2 linked regions of the Arthrobacter globiformis genome follow. The protein of the gene in region 1 interacts with the protein of each later gene in a pairwise test. Links are inferred from orthologs where the notes say so. Each region holds a gene or a part of one and is shown on either strand. Other genes may lie near its edges.

Evidence for each region.
Region 2: the proteins of QF036_RS05560 (region 1) and QF036_RS24595 interact in binary tests that used the Escherichia coli proteins (3 or more experiments, as listed by UniProt). The link is inferred for Arthrobacter globiformis from one-to-one orthologs.

The regions. Positions count from the first base shown.
Region 1 is NZ_JAUSYZ010000001.1:1,207,804-1,217,299, reverse strand. What follows is about bases 3,115-5,849. They hold QF036_RS05560 (uracil-DNA glycosylase), read left to right. Parts: upstream 3,115-3,952; coding sequence 3,953-4,747; downstream 4,748-5,849. Other genes in these bases: QF036_RS05550 (threonine/serine exporter family protein), read right to left, coding at 5,618-5,849; QF036_RS05555 (siderophore-interacting protein), read left to right, coding at 4,758-5,597; QF036_RS05565 (DUF3263 domain-containing protein), read right to left, coding at 3,451-3,813; QF036_RS05570 (LytR C-terminal domain-containing protein), read right to left, coding at 3,115-3,401. Also shown: QF036_RS05585 (hypothetical protein), read right to left, coding at 1,120-1,545; QF036_RS05580 (ABC transporter substrate-binding protein), read right to left, coding at 1,715-2,395; QF036_RS05575 (cold-shock protein), read right to left, coding at 2,395-2,598; more of QF036_RS05570, read right to left, coding at 2,757-3,114; more of QF036_RS05550, read right to left, coding at 5,850-7,114; QF036_RS05545 (lipid II:glycine glycyltransferase FemX), read right to left, coding at 7,244-8,317; QF036_RS05540 (TspO/MBR family protein), read left to right, coding at 8,472-9,044; QF036_RS05535 (L-serine ammonia-lyase), read right to left, coding at 9,061-9,496. UniProt on the Escherichia coli protein: Excises uracil residues from the DNA which can arise as a result of misincorporation of dUMP residues by DNA polymerase or due to deamination of cytosine.
Region 2 is NZ_JAUSYZ010000002.1:161,412-171,076, forward strand. The notes cover bases 2,359-5,262. They hold QF036_RS24595 (type I restriction-modification system subunit M), read left to right. Parts: upstream 2,359-3,012; coding sequence 3,013-4,512; downstream 4,513-5,262. Other genes in these bases: QF036_RS24590 (hypothetical protein), read left to right, coding at 2,359-2,830; QF036_RS24600 (restriction endonuclease subunit S), read left to right, coding at 4,505-5,262. Also shown: QF036_RS24580 (IS30 family transposase), read left to right, coding at 1-182; QF036_RS24585 (recombinase family protein), read left to right, coding at 460-1,062; more of QF036_RS24590, read left to right, coding at 1,052-2,358; more of QF036_RS24600, read left to right, coding at 5,263-5,719; QF036_RS24610 (restriction endonuclease), read left to right, coding at 6,129-6,620; QF036_RS24615 (DEAD/DEAH box helicase family protein), read left to right, coding at 6,752-9,665. UniProt on the Escherichia coli protein: The subtype gamma methyltransferase (M) subunit of a type I restriction enzyme. The M and S subunits together form a methyltransferase (MTase) that methylates A-2 on the top and A-3 on the bottom strand of the sequence 5'-AACN(6)GTGC-3'.

The sequences.
Region 1 (9,496 bases):
AGCCTTGACGGCGACGGACTTGAACGTGCCGCGGATCTTGTTGACGATCAGGGTGGCCAGGGCCTCGCCCTCGATGTCTTCGGCGATGATCAGCAGCGGCTTGTTGGACTGCATGACCTTCTCGAGGACAGCAACCAGTTCCTTGACGTTGGAGATCTTGGAGTTGACGATCAGGATGTACGGGTCTTCGAGGACCGTTTCCTGGCGCTCGGTGTCCGTGACGAAGTACGCGGAGATGTAGCCCTTGTCGAAGCGCATGCCTTCGGTGAGCTCCAGCTCGAGGCCGAAGGTGTTGGACTCCTCGACCGTGATGACGCCTTCCTTGCCCACCTTGTCCAGGGCTTCGGCGATCAGGGCGCCGATTTCGTCGTCACCGGCGGAGATGGAAGCCGTGGCTGCGATCTCTTCCTTGGTTTCGATTTCCTTGGCGGAGTTCAGCAGTTCAGCGGTGACGGCCTCAACGGCCTTCTCGATGCCGCGCTTGAGGGACAGCGGGTCAGCGCCGGCCGCGACGTTGCGCAGGCCTTCCTTGACCAGTGCCTGGGCCAGGACGGTGGCCGTGGTGGTGCCGTCACCAGCGACGTCATCCGTCTTCTTGGCAACTTCCTTGACCAGCTCGGCGCCGATCTTCTCGTAGGGATCGTCCAGTTCGATCTCCTTGGCGATGGAAACACCATCGTTGGTGATCGTGGGAGCGCCCCACTTCTTTTCGAGGACGACGTTGCGGCCACGCGGGCCGAGGGTGACCTTGACGGCGTCGGCGAGGATGTTCAGGCCCCCGCTCAAGACCGCGGCGTGCCTCTTCATCAAATGCAATGATCTTGGCCATAACGGCAATAGTCCTTTCGGGACAGTCGTTAAGAAGGAACCTCGCTGCGGTGCCCGCGACGGACGATCCTTTCTGCAGGCCTCTGTACGCCCGACAGTCCGGATCTCACCCCAACCAGGTGTTTCTTTCGCTCCTTGCGCCGCCGCCGGGGAGGTTGCCGGCTTGAACCGGACGACCCTTTAGCAGTCGGCACGCTGGAGTGCTAATCAATAATTAGCACTCCCCCGGGGAGAGTGCAAGCAGATGCGCCTGTTAATCCCGCGAACGTGCGGAGTATTCGCTGCCAGCGATCAGCCGGCGGACCTGCCCGCTGCCTCGCTGCCCGTGAGCTTGGCCCTGTTGTCTGCTCCGTAGGTGAACACCATGAACTTGGCGGCGGTGACGTCTCCGTTGGCATCGAAGCGGACAGGTCCTGACTCGCCGTCGTAGTCAATGGCCTTTCCGTCCCGGATGGCGGCAAGGCAGTCCTTGTACGTCGAGCAGACGGCCCGCGGGCCGGACGGCGAGGCGGACGCCCGGCTGCCGGAAGTGCCGCCGGAGACGGGGATGAGCGTACCGGCGATGGAGGCACCGGCGTCGTCCTCTGCCTCAGCGGCGGCCAAGGCCGCGAGGTTCACGGCGTCATAGGTCTCGGCGGCGAACGTCATATCCTTGAGTCCCGCATCGATGGCCACGAGTTCAGCCTGGAAGTGCGCCGACGGGAAGACCCCGGGCACCAGGGCACGCGTCCCCTCCAGCGACTTCGATCCGAGGGCGGACCCGTACTGCCTGAAGCCGCCGTCGCCGAGGATGAGTTTGTTGCCCGGCAGGCCGGCGTTGGTGAGCTCGGCGAGGGCGCCCTGCGAACCGTCCCGGGCAATGACGACGACGGCGTCCGGCGCGGCGTCACGGGCGGCGGCCGCGGACTTCTGTGCCTCGCCCGCCTTGAAGCCGGAGACGGTGACGGGGTCCCAGCCCGCCGGCCCGGGCCGAAGCGGACACTGCCGCAGACACGGCCTGGCCGTAGCTGCTGTCCTCGTAGACCACCGCGAGGCTCTTGGCTCCTGCGTCCTTGGCGAGTTTCACCAGCACGGGAGCCTGTGCGATGTCAGCCGCTGCCGTGCGGAAGTAGTAGCCGCCGCTCTTGTAGCTGCTGAGTTCGGGTGCCGTGTTGGCGGGGGAGATGAGCGTGATCCCGGCTTTGGACAGCACGTCGATGGCGGCCGGCGCCCGGCTGGAATCCGTGGGACCGATCACGACGTCTGCCTTGGCGTCGGCGAGTTTCCGGGCCTGCGCGGCCGTGTCGGCGCCGGTGGTTTCGGGCAGTAGTTCCACGGGCCGTCCCTTGTGCCCGCCCGCCGCGTTGATTTGCTGGACGGCGAGCTTGGCCGCGGCCAGTTGGGCGGCGTTCAGGAAGGCCTGGGGTCCGGTGTTGTCGAGGATCAGTCCGATCCGCAGGGTCCCGTCGCCGCTGGCTTCAACCCGAGCCGTCCGGGCGTTGTCCCCGGATCCGGAGCAGGCAGCCAGCGTCATCGCGACGGCGGCGCCCCAGACAGCGGAACCCAGGAGACCTGTGCGTAGTGCCACTAGACGGGCCGGACCTTTTCTGCCTGCGGACCCTTTTCGCCTTCGCCCACTTCAAGCTCCACGCGCTGGCCCTCATCCAGCGCCCGGTACCCGTCGATCTGGATGGCCGACCAGTGCACAAAGACGTCGTCGCCCGAATCGTCAACGGTGATGAAGCCGTAGCCCTTTTCCGCGTTGAACCACTTCACGGTTCCCAATGCCATGATCCCCACACTTTCAGGTTGCTTCCGTAAGGCCCACGTCGGTGTGTGCCGTGAATTACGCCTTGAAGCCTGTCATAACTGTATCCAGTCAGGCCCTCGCAGGCGCAGGCCAGCGGCCGGCCGCGGAGGCAATAGTTATTCAGGCGTAACCGGACTAGCTACTCGTAGCCGGGGCCCAGGACCACCACAACGGGCGTCGGGAAGTCCGCGCTCTCTACCAGAGTGGGGATGTTCAGCAATGCACTGAGCGCCTCGGCGTTGGCCCTGTGGGCAGCGTCCGAGTAGAAGATCACCGACTGTTGCTGGGGAGCACCCTGCCAGTTGGCCACTTCACCGAGCACCCAGCCGTCGGACTTGACCGTGGCACCTACACGTCCGGCCAGTCCGGAAGTCAGCGTGCCATTGAAAATGGCGACCGGCTGCGACTTGTCCACCGCCGCAGGGGCAATGGTTTCCGAGGTGGCGGGCTCCAGCGCGGAGGGCGACGCCGGGTCGGAGGCGGACGCCGAGGCCGAGGCGGTGGCGCTGGGTGCCGCACTTTCCGAAGGCCTCGCCGTGGGGCTGGCCGACGCCGTGGAAGTGGAAGTGCCGGCCGCCGCGGCGGGCTGCGGCGCGGTGGCGGTCTGGAAACCCAGCTGCGGCAGCAGGAGGAAAGCAACCAGGCCTACGGCGAGCGCCCCGATTCCCACGGAAAGGATCGGCCACAACTTCGGGCGCGACGGCGCGGAGACAACGCGGTGTACGCCCTGCCGGGAGGAGACCTCAGGCACCCTGTCGAATTCGTCCCGAGCAAAATTAGTCATGGTAAACAGGCGTCCTTGTTGGTTTTCGCCGGCAGTCCGGCACTAGCAGTTACGCGTCAGATCCAAGGCGGCGGGCAGTGCGGGCGCGCTGACGTGACGTACGTAGTCTACGCAATCTCTTTACGAGCATGGGGTCGTGGGCCAGCGCGTGCTCTGTATCAATGAGGGCATTAAGGATCTGGTAGTAGTGCGTCGCGGACAGGTCAAAGAGCTCGCGGATGGCCTGTTCCTTGGCGCCGGCGTACTTCCACCATTGCCGTTCCAGGGCAAGAATCTGCTGCTCCCGCTCACTCAGTGGCGAGTCCCGTGGCGTGAAGCCGTCCAGCAGCGAGCCGCTCCGCAGCCCGTGCTCCTGCAATGAATTCTGCCCTGAATCCCGCTCCGCGAGGTGGTCCTGCAACGGCTCGGCCACTGCGCTCTCCTTAGCTGAATCCGGTCAAAGTACCTCCCCTATGTTACGGAGGAATAACAGCCTTGTCATTTGCGGCGCGGCGGCACCGGCCGCGGTTCCACCGACGGTTGCTGCGGGCTCGGGCCAGCCGTGCGGGAGAATGGACACCGTGACGCAACCTGAACCGCTCTTCGACCTCGAGCCCACAATGGCGGCTGGCCCGGACTTCGCGGAGCTGGCCGGACTGCCCCTCGGCGAGCTGATGGCACCCGACTGGGCGGACGCGCTGGCGGGAGTGGAGGCCGAATTGCGGTCCGTGCTGTCCTTCCTCGCCGGCGAGGAGGCGGCCGGGCAGCGTGTGCTGCCGTCGGCGTCGAACGTCCTCCGGGCTTTCCGGCAGCCCTTGAACGGCGTGCGGGTCCTGATCGTCGGCCAGGATCCCTACCCCACCCCCGGGCACGCTGTGGGGCTCGCCTTTTCCGTGGACGCCGGCACCCGTCCCATCCCGCGCAGCCTGGCCAACATCTACAAGGAGCTCGAAACGGATCTGGGCCTGCCGCCGCGGATCCACGGTGATCTCGGCGCCTGGGCAGACCAGGGTGTCCTGCTGCTCAACCGGGTGCTGAGCGTGCGTGAGGGCGCTGCCGGGTCCCACCGCGGCAAGGGCTGGGAACCGATCACGACGGCGGCTGTTGCCGCCGTCGTCGGCCGCCGCACAGCGGACGGAACCACGGCGCCGCTCGTCGCCGTGCTCTGGGGAAAGGATGCCGAGAGCGTCCGCCCCCTGCTGGGCAGCACGCCCGTGGTGGCCAGCGCCCACCCCAGCCCGCTCTCCGCCTCGCGGGGGTTCTTCGGCTCCCGGCCGTTCAGCCACGCCAACGACCTGCTGATAGAGCAGGGCGCCGGGCCGGTGGACTGGGAACTCCCGGCGGTCCCGCCAAGGTACTTAGGCTAGGCTTACCTGCATGACTTCCCTTCCGGCCACCACCACCGCCACGAAAAAATCCCGCCCGCAGGTCACCCTGACTGTCCTTCGCCGGGAGCAGCTTTCCGCGCACATGGTGCGGATCGTCGCCGGCGGCCCGGGGTTCGCTGACTACGTCAACAACGACTTCGTGGACCGGTACGTCAAGATCGTCTTTCCGCAGCCCGGGGTGGACTACCCCCAGCCCCTGGACCTTTGGGCCATCCGGGAAACCATGCCCCGCGAGCAGTGGCCGCACACCCGGACCTACACGGTCCGCTGGGTGGATACGGCCGCCGGCGAACTGGCCATTGATTTCGTCGTTCACGGCGACGAGGGCCTGGCCGGTCCCTGGGCTGCCGCGGCCCAACCCGGCGACACCCTCATCTTCACGGGTCCCGGAGGCGGCTACAACCCCGATCCCGCCGCGGACTGGTACCTGTTGGCCGGGGACGAGGCCGCACTGCCGGCAGTGGCCGCCGTCATCGAATCCCTTCCCGCACACGCCCGCGGCGTGGCCTTTATCGAGGTGGGTTCGGACGCGGACGTCCAGGAGATTGCTGCCCCTGCCGGACTCGAGCTGGTCTGGCTGCAGCGCGGCGACGTTCCCGCCGGTGAGAGCAGCCAGCTGGTGGAGGCAGTGCGCACCGCCGCCTGGCCCGATGGGCGCGTGAACGTGTTCGCGCACGGAGAGCGAGGCTACATGAAGGGCCTGCGGGAGGTGCTGTTCCGCGAGCGCGGCCTGGACCGCAGCCAGGTTTCGCTGTCCGGCTACTGGGCCAAGGGCCGGGTCGAGGACGTATTCCAGGCTGAGAAGAAACTGCCGATAGGCCAGATCTAACGCCGCAGGATCCAGCAGCCCTAGCGGCGGCGGGCGCGCCGCCGCTCGTTACTGGCGAGGCTGCGCGTGAGCGGCCGGGCCAGCGTGTCACCGAGCACAATGCCGCCGGCCACGCCGAACACGATCGCACCGGCGCTGAGCATCCCCCCGGCCCCTAGCAGGATCTCGGACTCCTCGATGGTCAGGACGTACATCGAGCGGAATATAGTGAGGCCGGGCAGGAGAATCAGACCGGCCGGCACGGCGACCACAAGCTGCGGAGCGCCCATCTTCAACGCCACCACGCGGGCCAGCAGGCCGATCACGACGGCGGCGAGCGCCGGCGAGAACCGCGGGCCAACGCCCAGCAGGTCACTGCCGATGAGGACCAGGTGCCCCACTACGCCGACAGCCGCCGTCGGAAGCAGCAGCTTCCAGTCCGTCTGCTCGGTGATGCCGATCGCCACAACGGCGACGGCAACCATGATCACCTGTATCCACAGCGGATACGCGGGCGGGAAGGTCTCCGTGACGTCGATCGGCGCCATGCCGATCCGGTCCCCCACCACGAATGCGACCGCGATCCCGGCGACCACCGCACCGAACGTCAGCAGGGTGGAAAGGAAACGTCCGGCCGCCGTGACGGGAAAGCCATTGATGGCGTCCTGCACCGAGGAGACCAGGCGCCCAGTGGGAAGCAGCAGCAGGATGCCGCCCACCACCACAATGGCGGGCGCCAACCGGAACCCCACGGGACTGCCGAACTTCCACATGAGCAGCGCGATGACCGTAACCACAAAGGAACACGCCGCCGTGATGAAGAAGTCAGGCGTCCGCCAGCGGCCCAGCTTCCTGGCCAGCAGGCTGATCAGGATATTGGAGGCGAAGGCCACCGCGGAGGCGCCGGCGCCGCCGCCGATCACGCCAACGAACACCGCCGAGAAGACGGCGAACGCGACCGTCACCATCCAGCGCGGAAACGGCTTGGGGCTGCGGATGATCTCGTCGAGCCGCCGGATGGCCTCGTCCCGGCCAACCCCTCCGGCGACGATGTCAGTGACCAATTGGTGGACCTTGGCAAGCCCGGCGTAATTGTTCGTCCAGGAGCGGACCACCCGCAGGAGCGAGATGGGCGTCTGGTCCTTGGGGGCGTAGTTGATGCCGACGGACTGGTTGGTGATGTCCACCTCGATGTTCTTCAGCCCCAGGGCTGCGGTGACGGCAATGATGCTCGTCTCCACCTCGAGGGACCCTGCACCGTAGCGGAACATGGATTCGGCGAGATGCAGCGCGAAGTCCATGGTCTTGCGGGCCGACGTGTCGACGCCGCCCACCTGGATCATCGGGTTGGCGTAGGGGCTCCCGGCGAGCCGGTCCACGATGCTCAGCGGCGCCGTCGGCGGACTTTCACTCTGCACCAGCCGGCGGAGCATACGCTTGGCCGCCGCATTCTGGTGCATCTGCGAGGGGGTGAGGGGCTCCGTCTTGGGCAGCCCGTCCGTGGGCGGCCGGTTGGCGCCGCGGGGTTGTTTGGCCATCAGGGCTCCCTCCGTTCAGTGCCTCAGCCGTTCAGGCTCACAGGTTGTGCAGCTGTATGGATCCAGTCTTTCAGGCTTCTGTCGTTAAAGGTCCCGGCTCCTCGGCGCAGTGCCCAGGAAACACGGTCCTCAGTAAAACTGCTGCCCGGTGCGGCGCGTGTACAGCTGCCGTGCGACGCGTTCGCCCGCAACAATCCACGCCTTGTACTTCAACGGGCTGATGACTTGGTCATAGCAGCCGACGAAATCGGTGACCGTCTTGCTGAAGCTGGTCTTGAAAAGCCCGAGCCCGTGGAAGGGATTCGACGTGTCCTTGAGCTTGTCGCTGGGCGGCGTTCCGCAGAAATCGTATTCTGTGCAGCCCAGCTCCTTGAGCTGGTTGATCGCGGTCCACTGCACCAGGTGCGAATCACCGTACTGGTTCCGTTTCTGGAGGGACCCGCCGTCCTTGTACGTGCCCTTGCGGCCGTAGTTGATGACAAACGCGCCCACCGAGGGAACTCCGTTTTCGTACACAAACATGAGCCTGCCCTGGCCGCGCTTGATGAAGTTCGTCCAGAACTGGCGGTAGTACTCGTATTCGCGGACCCGGACCTGCGACTTCGCCTGGACCGTGTCGGTCATCAGGGCGTACATGGACTTGAAGTTTTCCTCGCTGGGGTCCACGTTGTGCACTTCGACGCCCTCACGGATGGCGCGGCGGACGGCGTTGCGTCCCCGCGAGTGGAGGTTGCGGAGCAGCTGGTTCTCTTCGGGGGAAATATCCAGCAGTGCTGTGGAGTCGTTGGGCTGGAGATTGTGCGTCTTGACCAGCCCGGCCCCCTCGATGACCCCGCGGGCGGCGTCGCTGAGGATGATGTCCGGCTCGATCTTGATGGCGAAGACGCCCAGCCGTGCGCGCTTGACGAACTCTGCGTTTGCCGCGGCGATCCCCGGGATGTCCTCGACGCCGGCAACGTCCGGCCCCTTGATGAGGTACCAGAGCTTGCCCAGCACCGGGAAGCTCTTTTCCAGCACGAGGTTGTAGCTCGCGTAGTCGGCTGTTTCGTAGACGAGGTGCAGGGTCTTCCAGCCGAAGTGCTGCTTGACCTCGGCGAAGGCCTCCGACTGCAGCAGGTTTCCGCCGTTCGGATTCGCGGTGACGTGGGAGTCCCAGTTGGCAACCTCTTCGGAGGTGGCAAAGCGGGCAGTGAATTCTCGCAAGTGTGCCGTGTCCAATCTTCGCTTACGTTTCGTGCAGATGCCGGAGAAGCAGCCTCAAGTCTATCCGTCCGGCCTCCCGGACCGCTTGCCGCGGGCACGTGATCCTGGTCAGAGCCTCCTTGACTCTGGCTGCGCCCTTGGCAACTGTAGAGAAATGGAAAGCAGGGAGCGCGTTCCGGCAGCGGGAGCAGGAAGAGGCACCAGCAGCAGGGGTGGCGGGGCGGAGCCCAAGCCGTGGCGCACCGCCGTCGAACTGGCCGCACTCCTGGGGTTCCTGGCCGCCTCCGCGCTGGTGGCCTGGCTGGGTTCGTGGGCGACCATCAGCAACGTCACCGGCTGGTACGCGGCCGCCGACAAGGCGCCGTGGTCTCCGCCCAACTGGCTGTTCGGGCCGGTCTGGACCGTGCTGTACACGGCCATGGCGGTGGCGGCCTGGCTCGTTTGGCGGAACCGGAGCCCGAACCGCCGGATTGCGCTCACGGTCTACGGCGCGCAGCTGGCCCTGAATCTGGCCTGGACGCCCGTGTTCTTCGGGCTGTATCCGGTGTGGGGTTCGGCCGCCCTCTGGCTGGCACTGGGCATCATCATTGTGCTGGCGCTGGCAGTCGCCGCCACCGTACTCCTGTTCGGGCCGATCCGCCGCACCGCCGGTCTGCTGATGCTGCCGTACCTGTCGTGGATCATCTTCGCGGCGAGCCTGAACCTCTGGGCGGCTGCCAACAACTAGTCCGGGCGGTGGTTGGTCAGCACTCGACGACGTTGACGGCGAGGCCGCCCATCGCGGTCTCCTTGTATTTGGAGCTCATGTCCTTGCCGGTCTCGCGCATGGTCACGATGACCTCGTCCAGCGAGACCCGGTGCGAGCCGTCGCCCCACAACGCCATCTTGGCCGCGTTGATGGCCTTGGCGGCGGCGATCGCGTTGCGCTCGATGCAGGGGACCTGGACCAGTCCGCCGATCGGATCGCAGGTCAGCCCCAGGTTGTGTTCCATCGCGATCTCGGCGGCGTTCTCCACCTGCGCGGGTGTGCCGCCCATGACCTCGGCAAGGCCGGCTGCCGCCATTGACGACGCCGATCCCACCTCGCCCTGGCAGCCCACCTCCGCGCCGGAAATGGACGCCTGCTCCTTATAGAGCACCCCGACGGCGCCGGCGGTCAGCAGGAACTTGACCACCACG
Region 2 (9,665 bases), on another replicon or contig:
GCAACGAAAACACCAACGGGCTCCTCCGCGAGTACTTCCCGAAAAGCACCGACCTGTCATTCCACGGGCCCGGAATCCTCGAAAACGTCGCCGCTGAACTCAACCGCCGGCCACGCAAACGACACGGCTACCGAACGCCCGCAGAAGTCCTCGCTGAGCTAGTCTCGAACCCAGTCAACTAAATCCGGTGTTGCAGGCACCACTGGAATTCGCCATCGATGCTCACCATTAGTTGCGAGACAGAGAGCTCGGCTTAGGGAATGTCAGCGGCATACTTCGCTTCGCAGTACGCCGGTTGGACTTCTTAGTCGCTCGTTGGCTGGATGCATGTCAGAAACGACCGTTTCTGACCTCACTCCGGCATGGCTCCCGAAAAAGGCGGAAAAGCCCTCCTACTGTTGGTCAAAACCGGTTTCCGAAATGAAAGCTGGTCAAAACCTGTAGTGGAGGATTATTGACGTGTCTGGCAACCTGATCGGGTACGCGAGGGTCAGTACTCGGGGGCAGTCTTTGGATTCCCAAGTGGATGCTCTAGTTGGGGCAGGGGCAGTGCGCGTGTTCCAGGAGTATGCTTCGGGCGCGACCCAGGCGAGGGCGCGCTGGAAAGAATGTCTGGACTATCTGCAATCAGGCAACGTGTTGATCGTGGCAGACCTGACTAGGTTGGGTCGCAGCACCGCGGATCTGGCGGACATCGTGACGGTGCTCGGCCATCGGGGGATAGGGTTCCGTTCCCTCGCGGAACCGTGGCTGGATACCACCAGCGCCCACGGCAAGCTCATTTTCGACATGTTCGCGTCACTCGCCGAATACGAACGCTCCCGGCTTTCTGAACGAACGAAAGCCGGCCTGGCAGCGGCAAAAGCCCGGGGCCGGCTCGGCGGGCGCCCACGAACCATGACCCCTTCAAAAACAGAGGCTGCTCAGCAGCTGCGTAACCAAGGGAAGACACTGAACGAAACAGCCCAGATCCTCAGCGTCAGCGTCTCATCGTTGACCAGAGCCCTCAGCCAACTTTCCCGAACAGAGGTACTGAGAGCGGGGCACGAAGATGATGGGTAAGAAAAAATCTGAGCATTATCGCGGACAACTCATGCTACAAATCGCGGCTGGCCGGTACTTTCGCCCAGACATTCCTCTCAGAGAGCATCTGCACAGGAGAACTTTTTACACGAACGTGTCGTTTCCGTTCGGGTCTCCGATTGGCTTGCCCGTGGGGACCGTCCTGTTTTCTACGGAAATCGCCGGCATGCCTACGGCCACGCTAGAGGCAATTGACCGTCTTGAGGCCCAAGGCTGGGATGGCACAGAAGAAGTGTTGATCGCTACTGGGGGCAACGAACTTCTTGACGACATTGCGTATGTGATGAGTTTTTCGCTCAATCGAACGTTCATGCGTGATTATGATCAAATGCGACGCTTGGTCCTGCCCGAGGGGCGGCCAGTGCGCCCTCAGGGAGCACCTAGCTTGTTTCCGCAGCTCTTTGCATCTGGGCAATTGATCAATTCTGGAGCATTGGATGAGTTGAAGAGCTTCATGGACGCCCTGTTGCAACTCCCACGTGTTGATTTTGCGCGAGCGATGCGGGTTATCCGTAACTCAGTTGATGCAACACGGAGGGCGGCGGATGACCCGACAGGTGCATACACGGACCTCGTTGCAGCGCTCGAATCTCTTTCCGAGGATTCGTTGACAATGCCGACTACGTGGGACCGGTATGACTCCTCCAAGCGCAAAATCATCGACGCGGCACTCTGCGATCTAGACGAAGAACAAGCAACAAGAGTCCGCAGCGCAGTATTGGAAGCCGATCGCGCCGGTTTGAAGCGTCGTTTCATTGCGTCAACACTTGCTAAAGTCTCCCCCGACTTCTACCGCACAGAGGCCAAAGGAACCATTAGGCCACCGAGGTCTGCCGAACTTGAACGCATGCTGAGTATCGCGTACGACATTCGTTCAAGAAGAAGCCACGTCCTGGAGAACCTAAGCCATGAAGCCTGGGTACACACAGATGGAGCGGAAACCACTTTCGAACCAAGCTTCCAGAGAGTTCTCACATTGGCCGGACTCTGGCGACTGCTTCGACATGTGCTCAAGCGATACGTCGAGGCTATTCCACCCGAGGCGCCCGAACCTTGGGATTACCGCGATTCCCTCCCGGGGGTGATCCAGATGCAACTTGCACCCCAGTATTGGATTTGGCAGCACGAGCACCTCGATAGCAAATCAGCTCTTAAGAGATTTTGCGCAGTGGCAGAGGCCATCATCGACTGGCGTGCGGGACACAACCAAGGATTCGATCTGACTCAAGTTGTAGAAAAAATCGAAAAACTGGTTCCTTGCCTTCCTGAAGGCGACGAAAAGACCGCGCTCATTGCCATCCACGTACTTTGGCACCAAATTAGCGATCCGAAGGACCAAGGATCAACGGCAGAAGGCTTCCTGAAGAAATACGCCCTAGTACTGGATAAACCCTCGGCTATCGCCTATACCACTGGGCTACTTTCGAATCACCGGCCTCCTGCATGGACACCAGAACAGTGGGCAGATTTGGCGGATTCTCGCCGCGCTTCCCGCGTCAGGGGAAAGGAGGCCCCGCTGCCTCCGGCCATCGATGCGTTGATACAGATTGAGGCGGCCGATCAGCTCGAAGCAGCCGGTAATCATCACGAGGCGATCAAGTTCGCCGCTAACGCGGTAGAGGAGTGCCCGGGCGACGACGCGGTCCTACTCTGGGAGCACCGGCTCATCTCCGGGGATCATGACCCGGGTTTTGATGTACACAAATTTTTGTTCGGTAAGACTGCCGTTGAGGAAACCGCGAGTTAGACGAGCAATAAGGCAGGGCAGCACAGATCCTCAGCGTCTCAATCCTTGACCCGGGCGCTTAGTCAACTCCCACCTGTCGGGACCATGGCCGTGGCCGCCCGGCTACCGGACGCTGTGCGTAGGCCCTTGGCATACATTTGACCGCGGTCGAGGTAACTCGGACTCTCAAATAAGATGAGCCGGTGATAACAGGCGAAATCAAATCTCAGGTAGACAAGGTCTGGAACGCGTTCTGGACCGGTGGCATCTCCAACCCCCTGGAAGTGATCGAACAGATCACGTATCTGCTCTTCCTGAAGCGTCTCGACGAGAACCAGACCCGAGCCGAGAACAAGGCCAACCGCACTGGTAAGCCGGTCGAAAACCCCGTCTTCCCCACGGGCCTGGATGACAAAGGCCGCTCCTACCAGGACTTCCGCTGGAGCAAGTTCAAGAACTTCTCCCGGGACGAGATGTACACCGTCTTCGCGGAGCACATCTTCCCGTTCCTGCGCACGGGGCTGGTCCAACTGGCCAACGGTGATGAGTCCTCGTATGCCCAGCACATGAAGGACGCCCGCTTCACCATCCCTAACGCCGGGCTGCTGGAGAAAGTGGTCGACATTATCGATGAGATCCCGATGGATGAGCGCGACACTAAGGGTGACCTTTACGAGTACATGCTGGGCAAGATCGCCTCGGCCGGTACCAATGGCCAGTTTCGCACGCCCCGACACATCATCGACCTAATGGTGAAAATGACAGCGCCTCAGCCGCTTGAGGCCATCTGCGACCCGGCCGCCGGCACCGCCGGGTTCCTGGTCCAGGCCGGTGAATATCTCCGTCGGCAGAACCCGAACCTGCTGACCACTCCGGAGCAGAGCCGGTTCTTCCACCACAGCCAGTTCCACGGCTACGACTTTGACAGCACCATGCTGCGCATCGGATCCATGAACATGCTCCTGCACGGCGTCGAAGATCCGGACATCGCCTACCGTGATTCTCTGGCGGACCTCCACCGCTCCGAGGAAGAAAAATACGACGTCATCCTGGCCAACCCGCCGTTTGCGGGCAGCTTGGACTACGAGAACGTCGCCAAAGATCTGCTCTCCCTAGTCAAGACCAAAAAGACCGAGTTACTCTTTCTGGCCCTGTTCCTGAGGTTACTCAAGCCTGGCGGGCGTGCCGCGGTGATCGTGCCCGACGGCGTGATGTTCGGCTCATCCACCGCGCACAAGGCGCTTCGGAGAATGCTGGTTGAGGACCACAAACTCGACGGCGTGGTCAAACTCCCATCCGGTGTCTTCAGACCCTACGCCGGCGTCTCCACCGCGATCCTGTTCTTCACCAAGACCAACTCCGGCGGCACCGACAACGTCTGGTTCTACGACGTAACTTCGGACGGCTTCAGCCTCGATGACAAACGCACCCCGCTGGAAACCTCCGACCTCGACGACGTCATGGCACGCTGGCAGCAGCGGACGACGACGGAAGGCGACCGCGCACGCACCAACCAATCCTTCCTCGTTCCCAAGTCCGAAATCGCCGAAAACGGCTACGACCTTTCCCTCAACAGGTACAAAGAGGTTGAGCACGAAGATATCGACCACGAGCAGCCGGCCGACATCATTGCTGACCTGGAGAAGCTGGAGCGGGAAATCACTCTGGGAATGGCCGAGCTGAAGGACCTTATCGGTGGTTGAGCTGACCAAGACACGGACGGTCCGTCTGGAGGATGTCGCACACGTGAACCCGCGCTTGTCTGAGAAAATCGATCCTTCAACATTTGTATCGTTTGTCGGCATGGCCGGCCTGTCCGCTGACCGAGCTGCCACCGAAACAGAAGACGCCCTGCCCTACGGTGAGGTTGCAAAGGGCTATACGGCTTTCCAGAACGGTGACTTGCTGCTCGCCAAGATCACGCCGTGTTTTGAAAACGGGAAGATCGGCCAAGCCAGGCTCAGCCACAGGCTCGGGTTTGGGTCCACGGAATTTCACGTAATCCGGCCCCGTCCAGAGCTCGCTGAGAGTCGATTCCTGTTGCATTTCCTCCGTTCTCCCAAGTTCCGCGCAGCGGGCGAAATGCGAATGACTGGAAGCGGTGGCCAACGGCGCGTTCCTGTTGATTACGTCAAACAGGCCCAGGTGTATCTCCCGCCCCTTGGCGAGCAGCGGAGGATCGCGGCCATCCTGGACAAGGCCGACGAGCTCCGTACCAAACGCCTCCGGGCTATCGGCCGCCTCGACGTCCTAGCGCAATCCATCTTCTACTCCATGTTCGGTGACCCTGCTCGAAATCCACATCAGTTTCCGAAGAGACAGCTTGTGGACCTTTGCGCCGCACCGGACGACATTCGGTGTGGACCCTTTGGAACGCAACTCAACAAGGACGAATTTAGGTCCACCGGAGTGCCACTATGGGGGATCAAAAACGTCAACAAGTCCTTCAAATTGCCCACGCACGAATTTTTGGAGCCAGCAACAGCGGAACGCCTCGATTCGTATTCGGTACTCCCTGGTGACATCGTGATGACCCGTAAGGGAACCGTAGGAAATTGTTCCGTATACCCGGAAAATTTCCCTCGCGGCATAATGCATTCTGATCTTCTCCGACTCAGGCTAGATCAAAATATTGCCAACGTGCGCTTTATTTCTGATCAGCTTCATTCAAGTCGGGACGTTTCCCATCAAGTGTCCCTGATTAGTGGGGGTGCGATCATGGCAGGAATCAACGTCTCAAAGCTCAAAACCATCAAGGTATTGGCCCCTCCCCTTGCCGACCAGAATGAGTACGCTACCCGGGTGTCGGCTGTAGATGGATTGAAGGACCGCTATCGAGTTCAGCTGGCCCAACTGGACGCCCTTTGCGCGTCCCTCCAGCACCGCGCGTTCAAGGGAGAACTCCGTTGATCGAGGTCGCGTCTTCCGTCGCAGAATCCGAGGTGCCGATTTGGCCAGTCTTTGTGGCCCACGTTCTCCGGGTGCTGTCTGCCGGCGAAACGCTGCACCGCCGCGACATCGTCAGCCGCGCCATTGACTCTGCCGGGCTGTCAGAAGTTGCCCGCGCGGAAACCCTCAATACAGGTGGCCTCCGGTCTGAGCAGCGGCTCGGCTGGGCCATCAGCAATCTCCTCAAAGCCGGATGGATTGAGCGGCCGGGCAGGAATGGTTCTCCAAGCACCCGAATGGGATCAGCGACTTCTCCACGGCACGGACGGTTTTCGCACCCTTCTGGCCGCACTCTGAATCCCGCAAACCGCAGCCCTCTGCAGTTGACGAAACACTCGCAGAGGATATTGACCCGATTGAGCAAATCGAATTGGGCATCAACCGGATCCACACAGACGTCGGCGATGCCCTCCTCACGCGTCTCCGGGAGAGTCACCCCGATTTCTTCGAGCAAGCGGTTGTCGATCTACTCCTCAAGATGGGCTATGGCGGAGCCGAGCAGCGTGGAAAGCGCATTGGCGGCAGTAACGACGGTGGTGTGGACGGAGTAATCGACCAGGACGCGTTGGGGCTGGACCGCATCTACGTCCAGGCCAAGCGATACGCCGACGGCAACACCGTTGGTCGTGAGGCTATTCAGGCCTTCGTCGGCGCGCTACACGGCGTCGGCGCGTCTCGCGGCGTTTTCATCACGACTAGCGCTTTCAGCTCCGGCGCGCGAGACTACGGGAAGGCTGTTCCCTCGAGGGTCATCCTGATCGACGGTGTGCGGCTTGTGGGGCTGATGATCAAGTACCGGGTAGGAGTCCAGGTGAAGCAGAGCTATGACATTGTCGAGCTCGACGAGGACTTCTTCGAGTAAGCACCGCCCACTCCGCGCCCCATTTGGTGCTAGCGGCGGCCTGAACCGAAATTGATGTTGCCCGGCAGACTGCGAGGGACATCAACTAGGCTCCACGTAGAGGATCAACAAGGGGAGCGGCATTGGGGGACGTGAACAGCAATTTCGCTGTACTGCAGACGGAGTGGCCGGTAATTGCCAAAGAGGCACGGCTGGCCGAGCTGTACGCTCGGAAGGACCCGCGGTCTTCGCTGCTCTACGCCCGGCGGACTATCGAAACGCTGCTGGCCTGGATGTACGACGCCGACGCTTCGCTTGCGTTGCCGTACAAGAGCGACCTCAACGCCCTGATGTCGGAACCGACGTTCAAGCGGCTCGCGGGCGAGACGATCGTGAGCAAGTTTCACCTGATCCGCAGAGTAGCGAACAGCGCGATCCACACCAACGTTGCCATCACGGTCCAGCATTCTGAGCAGACTGTTCGGGAGCTCTTCCATGTCTGCATGTGGCTGGCGCTTCGCTACACCCGCGATCCCGCCAACCGCCCGGACGCCGCAGCCGTCTTTAAGGGTGAATTTCTCAGCCCGCAGCCAAGAGCAGGCGTTCCGGCCCCCTCGGTGAAGCCGCGTACTGCGGACCAGACGGCGAAACTCGCAGAAGAACTGGCGGTCAAGGACGCGGCGCTGACCGCCCAGAAGCAGGACAACGAGCAACTGCAGTCCCAGCTCAGGGCGCTGCGTGCGGAGATCGCCCGGGCGAAGGAAGAGAACAAGAAGCTCCCGGACAGTCACGACTACTCCGAAGCAGAAACCCGGGTCTACATCGACCTGTATCTGGGCGAGGCAGGCTGGGCACTGGACAAGGTCGAGGACCGAGAATTCGAAGTTCACCACATGCCCACTCATGCCGGCCCCACCACCGGAACAGGGTTCGTGGATTACGTTCTGTGGGGATCAGACGGCAAGCCGCTCGCTGTCGTCGAGGCCAAGCGGTCCGCTAAGTCCCCCTACGAGGGGCAGCAGCAGGCCAAGCTCTACGCCGACGCGCTGGAAACGGAGAAGGGCCAGCGCCCGGTTATTTACTACAGCAACGGTTACGAGCACTGGATCTGGGACGATGCCTCTGGCTATCCTCCGCGGCCGGTCCAGGGCTTCCACACGCGGGACCAGCTCCAGCTGATGGTAGATCGCCGAACCACCCGTAAGCCACTCGCCACGGCGGCCATCAATACTCAGATCGCGGGCCGCAGCTACCAGCAGTCGGCTATCCGGGCCGTGACTGACGCCCTGGAAAGGGACAAGGAACGCAAGGCGCTGCTCGTGATGGCGACCGGCTCGGGCAAGACGCGCACCGTCGTCGCGCTCTCCAGCCTGCTGATGCAGGCGAACTGGGTCAAACGCGTCCTGTTCCTGGCTGACCGCGTCGCCCTGGTGGACCAGGCCGCCCGTGCCTTTAAAACCAATCTCCCCGGATCGTCCCCTGTGGTGCTGGGCCGCGATGTGCAAGCGGACAGCCGCGTCCACATCGCCACCTATCCAACGATGATGAACCTCATCAACGAGCGGACGGACGACGGCACAGTCCTGAAGCAACGGTTTGGGATCGGCCACTACGACCTGATCATCATCGATGAGGCCCACCGCTCCGTGTACCAGAAGTACCGGGCCATCTTTGAGTACTTTGATGCGTATCTGGTGGGTCTGACTGCCACCCCGCAGTCCGAGGTGGACCGCAACACCTACTCCCTTTTCGACATCGAGGACCACGTTCCCACGTTCGCTTACGAGCTGACGCAGGCCATCTCCGACGGCTACCTCGTACCGCCCAGGACCGTGTCCATTCCGCTGAAGTTCCCGGTCGAAGGAATCCGCTACGAGGAACTCTCGGACGAGGAAAAGGAGGAATGGGACTCCACGGAATGGGACGAGGACGGTGAGATCCCCGACGCCGTGGATCCAGCCATCCTTAACACCTGGCTGTTCAACGCCAACACCGTGGACAAGGCACTCGAGGTGCTGATGGTCAGGGGACACAAAGTCGCCGGGGGAGACCGCCTCGGGAAGACGATCGTCTTCGCCAAGAACCAAAAGCATGCCGAATTCATCGCCGAACGATTCAACATCAATTACCCGCAGTATGGGGGAACTTTCGCCAAAATCATCACCCACAGCGTCAACTACGTCTCCACTCTGATCGACGCCTTCGCCCGTCTCGAGGACAGTCCACACATCGCCGTGTCCGTGGACATGCTGGACACTGGAATCGATGTGCCCGAAGTCGTCAACCTGCTCTTCTTCAAGGTGGTACGCTCCAAGACAAAGTTCTGGCAGATGGTCGGGCGCGGCACCCGACTTAGGCCGGAGCTGTACGGACCAAGTGAAGACAAAGAGGACTTCTTCATCTTCGACGTCTGCCAGAACATTGAATACTTCAACGCCGAGCTGCCCGGTTCCGAGGGGTCCCTAGGCCAGTCCTTGGCGCACCGCAGCTTCGCCGTCCGAACACAGCTACTGGCCGAAGCCCGCACCGCCGGGCTCGACGGAAACTACGTGCCGACACTTGAATCCGGCCTGGTGGGGCAAGTAGCGGGGCTGCCCCGGGAGAACTTCCTGGTGCGACCCCAGTTGCAGTGGGTGGAGAAGTTCGCCAAGGCCGACTCGTGGGCAGCACTTGGAACACAGGATCTGACGGACCTGCAGACCAAGCTGGCCCCCTTGGCGACGCTGGCTTTCGCCGCCGACACGGAGGAGGCCAAACGCTTCGACCTGCTGATGTACCAGGCCCAGCTGGCTTCGCTGAACTCCGCGGCCGCCGTCGAGCCGTACCGCAAGAAAATTGTTGAGATTGCGTCCGCCCTGCAGGATCAGCCAAACATTCCCGCCATCGCCGCCCAGATGGCCCTTATCCAGTCAATTCTGGAAGGAGGGGAATGGGGACAGGTTTCACCGCAGTGGCTTGAACTGATCCGGGTCCGGCTACGGGGGCTGGCGCACCTCATCGAAAAGAAGCGCCGCAAGGTGGTCTACATGAACTTCGAAGACACCCTCGGCGAGATCGTAGAAGGTG